Methylicorpusculum oleiharenae: one gene and its partner. The protein of the gene in region 2 interacts with the protein of the main gene of each other region in a pairwise test. Links are inferred from orthologs where the notes say so. Each region holds a gene or a part of one and is shown on either strand. Other genes may lie near its edges.

Region 1 (4,709 bases), 2.3 Mb from region 2 along the record:
AAACAAGGTACTCACTGCATTAATATTTCATTTCTCATCCGTTCTTGATGAATCCGCTTAAAATCCGCAATCCACCCAATCCTATTTTTCGTGCCTTTTGTGGCTATTGATCATGCCACATGCGCCATATTGGGTGGTTCTCTCTAATGTACCCGTGGCAGTAATTGGCCTCTGAGGTGTCGAACCGGAAAGTGTGTTTATTTGTAATTTCGGAAATTCTACTGTCTGTACAGTATCGATATCAGTTTGCCAGGGTTGTTTTTAACTGTAAAAAAAGGGCCACTCGTTATATAATCGGCGCTATTTGAAAATGCAATCTCACAAATCACATCGGAAAAAAGCATGCTGGGTAATCTGGTTAAAATTGTAATAGGCAGTCGAAATGATCGCTTGATCAAGAAAAAAAGGAAGCTGGTAAAAAAAATCAATGCGCTGGCGGCCGATTATGAAAGATTATCCGACGAGGAACTAAAAGCAAAAACGCTGGAGTTCCGTGATCGTCTGGAAAAAGGCGAAACAATAGATGATTTGATTCCTGAAGCTTTTGCTACTGTCAGAGAGGCGTCTTCCCGGGTATTTGGAATGCGTCACTTCGATGTTCAGTTGATCGGCGGTATGGTACTGAATGACGGCAAAATTGCCGAAATGAAGACCGGAGAAGGTAAAACATTGATGGCAACGCTGGCGGCTTATCTTAATGCCTTGCCGGGGAAGGGCGTACATGTCGTTACCGTTAACGATTATTTGGCGGCTCGTGATGCGGATTGGATGGGCAAGTTGTACGGTTTTCTCGGCTTGACAACTGGGGTTATTGTGAGCCAAATGGATAGCCGTGAGCGTCGTACCGCTTATGCTTCCGACATTACCTATGGAACAAACAATGAATTCGGGTTTGACTATCTGCGCGACAATATGGCGTTCAGCATGGCCCAAAAAGTTCAGCGTGAGCTGGCATTTGCGATTGTCGATGAGGTGGACTCCATTCTGATTGACGAGGCAAGAACCCCGTTAATCATTTCCGGGCCGACAGAAGGCAGTACCGAAGTTTATATGAAAGCGAACGAAATTGTTCCTTTCCTTACCAAACAGGAAAAAGAAGACGAGCCGGGCGATTTTTCTGTCGATGAGAAAACCAGACAGGTTTATTTGACTGAAGAAGGTCATGAACGGGTCGAGCGGTTAATGATAGAGCATGGTTTGATGGCGGAAGGTGGAAGTTTGTATGACGCTGCTAATATCAGGCTCATGCATTATCTGAATGCATCGTTGAGAGCACACAATTTATTTCAAAAAGATGTTGATTATATCGTCGCAAACAATGAGGTCGTCATTGTTGATGAGTTTACCGGGCGTGTTATGCCTGGGCGACGCTGGTCGGAAGGCTTGCATCAAGCGATAGAAGCAAAAGAGCATGTGGCTATTCAAAACGAAAATCAAACTTTGGCCTCCATCACCTTTCAAAATTATTTCAGGCTTTATGAAAAGCTGTCCGGTATGACCGGTACTGCAGATACGGAGGCATTTGAATTAAATAGTATATACGGTCTGGAAGTGGTTGTGATTCCTACCCATAGGCCGATGATCAGAAAAGATCTGGGTGATTTGGTCTATCTGACGGCTATAGAAAAATATCAGGCCATTGTCGAAGATATTAAACAATGCGTTGAGCGTGGGCAGCCGGTTTTAGTGGGTACCACGTCAATTGAAAATTCCGAAATTATATCCAGATTGCTGACTCAGCAAAAAATCAAGCATGAAGTGCTCAATGCCAAGCAGCATGAACGCGAGGCGCATATTATCGCCCAAGCCGGTATGCCCGGAGCTGTAACTATAGCCACCAATATGGCGGGTAGGGGAACGGATATCGTGCTGGGGGGAAACCTGGACGAAGAATTGAAAGCATTGCCTGAGGGAACAAGCGAAGAAGAGATACAAAAAGTCCGTGGAGCTTGGCTGGATAGACACCAGCTTGTGCTGGATAGCGGAGGGCTTCATGTCATCGGTTCAGAACGGCACGAATCCCGCCGGGTCGATAATCAGTTAAGAGGCCGCTCCGGACGCCAGGGTGACCCGGGTTCAACACGTTTTTATCTGTCCTTGGAAGATCCTTTGATGCGTATTTTCGCTTCGGATCGCGTGGCATCGTTGATGCAAAAACTGGGCATGGGACATGGCGAGGCGATTGAGCATCCCTGGGTAACCCGCTCGATTGAAAGCGCCCAGCAAAAAGTGGAAAACCGAAATTTTGATATTCGCAAACAAATATTGACTTACGATGACGTGGCGAATGATCAGCGGAAGGTTGTTTATGCGCAACGTAATGAGTTGATGGCGGCAGAAGATATTTCCGACATCATCACGCAGATCAGAAAAGATGTGGTCAACAATGTGATTACTCAGTATATCCCTCCAAAAACCATGGAAGAGCAATGGAATACCAAAGGGTTAGAAGAGCATTTACATCAGGAGTTCAATGTGGAAATTCCAGTTCGGCAAATGCTTGCCGACGATAAAAAATTGCATGAAGCAATATTAAGAGACCGCATTGTCGAACTGGTTGAGCAGTCTTATAAACAAAAAGAAGAGAGAATTGCGCCTGACGTGCTAAGGCACTTCGAAAAATCGGTCATGATGCAGGTGTTGGATAACAGCTGGAAAGAACATCTTGCTGCAATGGATCATCTTCGTCAGGGTATTCATTTTAGAGGCTATGCGCAAAAAGATCCGAAGCAGGAATATAAACGTGAATCGTTTGATATGTTTACGGCTCTTCTGGACCACATAAAGTATGAAGTCGTTGGGATTCTTGCGAAAGTTCAGGTGCAAGAGGAAGAGGATGTTCGGGCAATTGATGAGCAGCGTCAGGAGCCTCAAGAGTTGCATTTTGAACATGCTGAAGCCGAGTCATTTGTTCAGGCGATCGAGCATGATGCGGATGTGACGGGTGAGGCAGATGCCGAGCAGCCTTTTGTCCGTGATGGAAAAAAAGTTGGAAGGAATGATCCTTGTCCCTGCGGTTCCGGAAAAAAATATAAGCAGTGCCATGGTCAGATAAGTTAATTTCAAGTAAAAACAATACTGCTTTGCTGCTATACCTGCGCTTGCTGTAATAATCATGTTATTCGATAGAATTTGGGTACGGCCTTAATTTCCAAAAGCCTGCAATGAAAAACGAATGGGTGGGAAGTTACAAAACTAGCTTCCCAACATTACATTGCAGACAAGCTGTTTTAGGCCATGACGCGTTAATAACCCGAGTAGAATTTTTTTTAAATCAAGTGGTTCAACTATGCATTCCAAAAAATTCACAAGCAGTAAACCGGCAGCTAATATTACCAAGCTTTCACCTTTAGGATTAGAGAGCAATCATCTGGTAGCAGATTTCAAGAGGTACTATGGCCATCGTTTAGGTCGCGACGAAAACTGCAGATCTCCCTATTATGCTTATGAAGCGTTAGCTCTGGCGATCAGTGACCGTCTCATTGAGCGGTGGAAAGCGACGTACAACGCTTATAAAAAGGAAGATTGCAAAAGAGCATTTTATTTGTCGATGGAATTTTTGATGGGGCGCACGCTCAGCAACGCAATGCTAAATTTGGGCGTTACCGATGTTGCAAAAAGTGCAATGTACGAGCTCGGTCTGGAAATCGAAGAACTCATTGACAGCGAGCCTGATGCGGGCTTGGGCAATGGTGGTCTCGGGCGATTAGCCGCTTGTTTCATTGACAGTTGCGCGACACTTCAATTGCCGGTGACAGGTTATGGTTTGCGCTATGAATACGGCATGTTCAGCCAGACGCTGGTCAATGGTGAGCAAGTTGAAAAACCGGACCATTGGTTACGCAATGGCAATATTTGGGAGATAGAAAGACCTGAATATGCTCATAGAATCAAGTTTGGCGGGCACACCGAATCTCATATCGATGAGCGCGGAAAAAAGAGGGTCTGCTGGATAGATACGCACGATGTGCTTGCGGTGCCTTTTGATACTCCGATTCCCGGTTACAAAAATGGTACTGTCAATACCTTGCGCTTATGGAAAGCGACGGCAACTGAAGAATTTGACTTGCAGGAATTTAATGCAGGGGATTATGCTGAATCGGTTGCGGCAAAAAATACTGCAGAAAACATTACCATGGTGCTCTATCCGAACGATGCCAATGAAAACGGCAAAGCTCTTCGATTGCGCCAGCAATATCTTCTGGCTTCGGCCAGCTTGCAGGATGTCATTGCCAATTGGGTAGGGCGGCATGGCAACGATTTTTCTCAATTTGCAGAAAAAAACTGCTTCCAGCTTAACGACACTCATCCCAGTATCGCGGTTGCCGAGTTAATGCGTCTGTTGATCGATATTCATGGTTTGGATTGGGATCATGCCTGGAAAATTACCAGAAATACGATGGCTTATACCAACCATACGCTGCTGCCGGAGGCTCTGGAGCGTTGGTCTGTTAATTTGTTCGAAAGTTTATTGCCTCGTTTGCTGGAAATCATTTACGAAATCAATTCTCATTTTATAGCAGAAGTTTCAGTGCATTGGCCTGGTGATCATGATCGTATGAGACGGATGTCATTGATTGAGGAAGGTAATGAAAAACAGGTCAGAATGGCATACTTGGCAATAGTGGGCTGCTATTCTGTTAACGGCGTGGCGGAACTTCATTCAAAGCTGCTACAGGAAGGGCTTTTCAGGGATTTCTACGAACTAT
Region 2 (6,787 bases):
CGATTGTCCAGGAGCAGGCGGATCACTTCATCAGCGAGCCCTCTTTGCAGGCTGTTTTGGATTACTTGAGATAATTGTCATTCGATCTTGTGAGTCCTCGTCAAGTACTCACAAGATCGATCCCCTGATTCGATCGATTGAATCTTCATTGACTTAAATTCGATAAGCTGCAGGCAGAATGGTAGAATCCGCAGTTTTTTATTACAGATTTAGAGAGAAGTATGGCTGGACATAGTAAGTGGGCTAACATAAAACACAGAAAAGCCGGACAAGACGCCAAACGCGGCAAGATTTTCACAAAAATGATTCGTGAAATTTCTGTCGCAGCTAAATCGGGAGGAGGCGATCCTGCCAGCAATCCTACCTTGCGCACCGCAATCGATAAAGCGTTGGGCGCTAACATGAAGCGCGACACCATCGATAACACCATCAAAAAAGCGTTGGGCGTTCAAGATGGCGCCAATTACGAGGAAGTGCGCTATGAAGGCTATGGACCCGGCGGTGCGGCCATCATGGTTGATTGTTTAACCGATAACCGTAACCGAACTGTAGGCGAAGTGCGTCATGCTTTCACGAAGGCGGGCGGAAATTTGGGGACGGATGGTTCTGTTGCTTATTTGTTCACTAAAGTGGGCATTATCAGTTTTCCCGATACGGTGGATGAAGATGCCATTATCGAAGCGGCGCTGGAAGCGGGTGTCGATGATGTGGTTACCAATGAAGACGGGACCATTGATGTGACGACAGCGCCTGAAAACTATCTTGAAGTTAAAGAGTCGTTGATTGCCTCGGGTTTCGTTCCCGAGAATTCGGAGGTGACCATGCAGGCTTCCACCCAAGCTGATTTGGATCAAAATGATGCCGAGAAGTTGTTGCGGCTGATTGACCGTTTAGAGGATTTGGATGATGTGCAAAATGTCTATTCGAATGCCGAAATCAGCGAGGAAATAATGAATAACATGGCTGTTGATTAAGCGCTTATTCATTCGAGTTATAAAAAAATCGTAACTACTCGCCCGCTTTGAATTAAGGGTGTAGGTGCTTGATTTCAAAGGACGCATCCATGCGTCCCTGTAGCTCTCTGCAACATCCCTGTTGCAGAAGCCTTTTCAATCAACCACCTACACCCACTAAAATTGGAGGGGGGTGAGCAGATACAAATAATCAATCCTTTCCTATCCGGCTGTTTAAATCGAACGTGACAAAAATTTTAGGTATAGACCCCGGTTCCCGGATAACCGGCTATGGGGTTATTGAAGATTTACCGCACGGAACGAGGTATATAGCCAGTGGCAGTATCAAAGTCACTGCGGACTATTTTCCGGATCGATTGAAACAGATTTTCAAAGGCCTGGTTGAAGTTGTCGAAAATTATCAGCCTGATCAAATGGCAATTGAATCGGTATTCATGCATAAAAATGCCGATTCAGCGCTAAAACTTGGGCAAGCTCGAGGTGCCGCGATTTGCGCGGTACAGTCAGCAGGTTTGCCGGTTTTTGAATATGCGGCACGGCAAGTCAAACAGGCTTTGGTCGGAAAAGGTAATGCTGAAAAAGCGCAAGTCCAGCACATGGTAAAAATCTTGTTAAATATTCAGGGCACTCTTCAGATCGATGCTGGCGATGCGTTAGGAATCTGTCTTTGTCATGCTCATTATCAGCAGACTGAGCGCCGTTTAAGCTCGGGAGTTTGGCGATGATTGGTTTTTTGAGTGGCAAGCTGGTCGTCAAAGCCCCGCCTCAATTGGTGATTGATGTCAATGGCGTCGGTTACGAAGTCGAAGCGCCGATGACTACATTTTATAATCTCCCCGCTTTGGGTGCCCCGGTTACTTTGTTTACCCATTTGGTCGTGCGTGAAGACGCACATATCTTATTCGGTTTTTCCACCGAAACCGACCGCCTGATGTTCAGGGCCTTGATCAAGGTCAACGGCGTAGGACCCAAACTGGCTTTGACGATTTTGTCCGGTCAGAGCGCTGAAGATTTTCATCGCTGCATTCATAATAACGATACGCAAGCATTGGTGCGGTTGCCCGGTGTAGGCAAAAAAACAGCCGAACGGCTGATCATCGAAATGCGTGACCGCCTGCCGGACTTGGGCGATGAGGTCGGTGCAGTCAAGGGTTCGGACGTGTCGGTTTCACAATCTGAATTAAAGCCCCAGCAAGAAGCGATCAGCGCATTGTGTGCGCTGGGTTATAAGCCGGTTGATGCGGCAAAAATGGTGCGCAGCATTCCAGTTGAGGGCAAAACTTGTGAAGCGATAATCCGGCTTGCTCTGCAAGGCGCAAGCCGATGATCGAGGAAGACCGTTTGATTAGCTCTCGGGGCCGAGGAGACGAAGAACGGGTTGATAGGGCTATTCGGCCTAAAAAACTCAGCGAATATATCGGTCAGCCCGAACTGCGCGCGCAAATGGATATTTTTATTCAAGCGGCGACTCGTCGTCAGGAAGCACTGGATCATGTGCTGATTTTTGGTCCGCCCGGTTTGGGGAAAACGACCCTGGCGATGATTATCGCAACAGAGATGGGTGTCAATATCCGTTGCACATCGGGCCCTGTGCTTGATAAAGCAGGCGACCTGGCGGCTTTGCTGACCAATCTGCAGACGCATGATGTGCTGTTTATCGATGAGATTCATCGCTTGAGCCCGGTTGTCGAAGAAGTGCTGTACCCTGCGATGGAAGATTATCAGATTGACATCATGATCGGTGAAGGACCCGCCGCCAGATCGATCAAACTGGATTTGCCGCCTTTTACCCTGGTGGGCGCAACTACCCGGGCAGGCTTATTGACTTCGCCGTTACGCGACCGTTTTGGGATTGTGCAGAGGCTTGAGTTTTATACGGTTGAGGAACTGGCAAGTATTGTGGTGCGTTCCGCCTCATTATTGGGCATTGCCATCGATAATGCCGGTGCTGCTGAAATCGCCCGTCGTGCCCGAGGAACGCCGCGTATTGCCAACCGCTTGCTTCGCCGGGTGCGCGATTATGCTCAAGTTAAAGGTGACGGCATTATTAATCAGTCCGTCGCTGATCTCGCGCTTTTAATGTTGAAAGTGGATGCCAATGGATTTGATGCATTGGACCGAAAATTGCTGTTAATGATGATAGATAATTTCAACGGCGGACCGGTAGGACTGGACACCTTGGCTGCGGCGATCAGCGAGGAGCGGGGAACCATAGAGGATGTCTTGGAACCTTATCTGCTGCAGCAAGGTTTTATTATGCGAACGCCGCGTGGACGGATTGTCACCCATAATGCTTACCTGCATTTTGGTTTAAAGCCGCCGAAACACCTGGGTGAAACCGATGATGTGTTTACCTGAGATCAGGGTGAAGAGATTTCTCCGGTTTTTAGCCGATGTCATTGAAAAATCAAGTATTGTTCCTATACAATGACCCTGCAAAAATTTGAGTGGCCAATTCGTATTTATTATGAAGACACGGATGCGGGCGGTGTGGTGTTTTATGCCAACTATCTGAAGTTTTTTGAACGGTGCAGAACTGAAATGCTCCGTGCTGCGGGGTTCGAGCAAGATAGCCTCATTAGAAATGAACGAATTATCTTCGTTGTGCGTTCCGTTCAAATCGACTACCTGAAGCCTGCTCGTTTTAACGAATTAATCTCGGTCACCGCCGGGATCATTGAGGAAAAGAAAGCCAGTTTGTTGTTTGAACAGTTTATTTATCGAGGTGAAGATGTGTTGTGCAAGGGATTGGTACGCATCGCCTGTGTTGATCCGGAAACTATGCGGCCTAAGGCCATACCTAAAATTTTAATAGAGCAATTTAAGAATGAATGCTGATTTATCCCTTTTTCATTTAATAAAAGAAGCCAGCTTTTTGGTTCAGATGGTGATGCTGATCCTGGTGGTTGCATCGCTGATTTCCTGGACTTTTATATTTACCAAGCGCAAGGAATTCAACCGCGCCGCGATTATTGCTGACGAATTTGAAGAAGAGTTCTGGTCAGGCGTTGATTTGACCGAGTTATACAAGCGTCTGGCATCCGATGACTTTGAGCCTGAAGGGATAGAAAAATTATTTATGGCGGGCTATAAGGAATTTTCCAGAATGCGCCAAATGGGCGGCATTAATCCTCAGTTTCAGGTGGAAAATGCACAACGGGCGATGAAAATTGAGTTAAATCGTGAGCTGGAACGGCTGGATGAGCATTTGCCTTTCTTGGCCACGGTCGGTTCTATTAGTCCGTATATAGGTTTATTCGGTACTGTCTGGGGCATCATGAATTCATTCCGCTCTCTAGGTAATGTCCAGCAGGCTACGCTGGCTCAAGTAGCGCCAGGCATTGCCGAAGCCTTAATCGCGACAGCAATCGGTTTGTTTGCCGCGATTCCGGCGGTAGTCGCCTACAACCGTTTTGCGACCAATCTGGACCGTTTGATCGGTCGGTATGAATTGTTTATCGACGAGTTTGTCGTTTTGTTACAGAGGCAGGCACACAGTCAATGAGTAGCAGGCAAAACGGAAGAAGAAAGCCAAAGGCAGAAATAAACGTCGTTCCGTACATCGACGTGACCCTGGTTTTATTGATCATTTTTATGGTCACGGCACCTATGTTGCAAACAGGGGTAGACGTTGATTTACCACAAGCCGAATCCGAAGCCACCGAACAAAAAAACGATCCGCCCATAATTGTTTCGATTGATAAGGACGGTCAGTATTTTGTGGATTTGGGCGGCCAAACCAGTATTCCTGTCGAATCGGAAGAGTTGTTGAGCAAAGTGACAGACGTTTTGCAGGGCAAGCCAAAAATACAAGTATTTATTCGAGGCGATAAGGATGTCGATTATGGCAAAGTCATCACGGCTATGGCGGCCTTGAAAAATGCAGGTGTTCCCAAAGTCGGTTTAATGACGCAGCCTTATCAGCATCAACAATAGAGTGCATGAATAACAAACGCAAATTCGGTTGGCCGTTTACGCTGGCGTTATCCCTGCATCTGTTGCTGCTCAGTGTATTTTTGTTCAGTTTCGATTTCCAGGTAACGCCCGAGTCAAATCCATTACCAGAAGCTATTGATGCCGTCGTTATTGATGATGCAGTTATTCAGGCAGAAGCGGACCGGCTAAAAAAAATCGAGCAAGAAAATCTCAGGCAGGCACAGGCATTAGCCCGGCAAGCGGCAGAACAGGAAAAAAAGCGCGCCGAGAAAATGGCAGCTGAGAAAAGAAAATTGGAAGAAGAAGCCGCCCAAAAAGCAGAAGCTGAACAACGCAAACAGCAAGAAGCTGCCAAGGAAAAAGCCGAGCAAGCGGCTGAACAAAAGCGTAAACAAGAGCAGGATATTAAGCAAAAAGCGGCTCAAGTTGCGGCAGAAAAACAAAAACAGGAAAAAGCGGTTCAACAAAAAGCAGAGGCTGAAAAATTAAAGGTTCAGCAATTGGCAGCTGAACAACGCAAACAACAGGAAGCTGCCAAGGAAAAAGCCGAGCAAGCGGCTGAACAAAAACGTAAACAAGAGCAGGATATTAAGCAAAAAGCGGCTCAAGTTGCGGCAGAAAAACAAAAACAGGAAAAAGCGGTTCAACAAAAAGCAGAGGCTGAAAAATTAAAGGTTCAGCAATTGGCAGCTGAACAACGCAAACAACAGGAAGCTGCCAAGGAAAAAGCCGAGCAAGCGGCTGAACAAAAACGTAAACAAGAGCAGGATATTAAGCAAAAAGCGGCTCAAGTTGCGGCAGAAAAACAAAAACAGGAAAAAGCGGTTCAACAAAAAGCAGAGGCTGAAAAATTAAAGGCTCAGCAACTGGCAGCTGAACAACGCAAACAACAGGAAGCTGCTAAGGAAAAAGCCGAGCAATCGGCTGAACAAAAACGTAAACAAGAGCAGGATATTAAGCAAAAAGCGGCTCAAGTTGCGGCAGAAAAACAAAAACAGGAAAAAGCAGCTCAACAAAAAGCAGAAGCTGAAAAACAAAAAGCTCAGCAACAGGCGGCGGAACAGCGCAAGCAGCAAGAACAGTCCAAGCTGAAGGCTGAGCAAGCAGCCGCAGCGGCAGCTGAAGTAAAAAGACAAAAAGCCGAACAGGCCGCAGCGGAAAAACGTAAACAGGAAGACGATTCGAAACGAAAAGCAGCAGAAGCCGCTGCAGCTGAAAAGAAAAAACTGGAAGGATTAGCCCGGCAAAAAGCCGAACAGGCGGCCGCAGAAAAGCGCAAGCAGGAAGAAGAGGGCAAACGAAAAGCAGCAGAAGCCGCTGCAGCTGAAAAGAAAAAACAGGAAGCATTAGCCCGGCAAAAAGCCGAACAAGCAGCCGCAGAAAAGCGCAAGCAGGAAGAAGAGGGCAAACGAAAAGCAGCAGAAGCCGCTGCAGCTGAAAAGAAAAAACAGGAAGCATTAGCCCGGCAAAAAGCTGAACAAGCAGCCTCAGAAAAACGTAAACAGGAAGAAGAAGCTAAACGAAAGGCTGCAGAAGCAGAAAGCGCACGTTTAGCCGAACTGGCCAAGCAACAAGCTGAAGCCATGCGTAAAGCCGAAGCAGAAAAAGCAGCCGCTGAAGCTGCCAGAGCTGCCGCTGAAAAAGCCCGTCTAGCGGAATTGGCGAAAGCACGAGAAGACATGCTGGCAAAAGCGGCAAAAGAGATCGAGCAAAAGGTTGAGCGAGTCTGGATCCGGCCTGCTTCATCCGACGGTAATTTGAAATGTACTTTGCGAGTCAGTCTACTTTCCTCGGGCGAGGTGATGAGTGTGTCTATCGTAAAAAGCAGTGGGGATGACATGTTTGACCGTTCGGCTGAAAATGCCGTAAAAAAGGCC

Evidence for each region. Proteins that work in one complex are often made in the same cells at the same time.
Region 1: the proteins of ybgC (region 2) and secA interact in binary tests that used the Escherichia coli proteins (3 or more experiments, as listed by UniProt). The link is inferred for Methylicorpusculum oleiharenae from one-to-one orthologs.

What each region holds. Positions count from the first base shown.
Region 1 is NZ_WUTY02000001.1:272,662-277,370, reverse strand. Bases 1-3,260 are described here. They hold secA (preprotein translocase subunit SecA), read left to right. Parts: upstream 1-342; coding sequence 343-3,060; downstream 3,061-3,260. In the rest of the region: GO003_RS01320 (glycogen/starch/alpha-glucan phosphorylase), read left to right, coding at 3,290-4,709. UniProt on the Escherichia coli protein: Required for protein export, interacts with the SecYEG preprotein conducting channel.
Region 2 is NZ_WUTY02000001.1:2,563,810-2,570,596, forward strand. Bases 2,403-5,109 are described here. They hold ybgC (tol-pal system-associated acyl-CoA thioesterase), read left to right. Parts: upstream 2,403-3,407; coding sequence 3,408-3,812; downstream 3,813-5,109. Other genes in these bases: ruvB (Holliday junction branch migration DNA helicase RuvB), read left to right, coding at 2,403-3,332; tolQ (protein TolQ), read left to right, coding at 3,802-4,479; tolR (protein TolR), read left to right, coding at 4,476-4,910; tolA (cell envelope integrity protein TolA), read left to right, coding at 4,916-5,109. Also shown: GO003_RS11620 (HAD-IB family phosphatase), read left to right, coding at 1-74; GO003_RS11625 (YebC/PmpR family DNA-binding transcriptional regulator), read left to right, coding at 222-974; crossover junction endodeoxyribonuclease RuvC, read left to right, coding at 1,199-1,699; Holliday junction branch migration protein RuvA, read left to right, coding at 1,696-2,301; more of ruvB, read left to right, coding at 2,301-2,402; more of tolA, read left to right, coding at 5,110-6,787.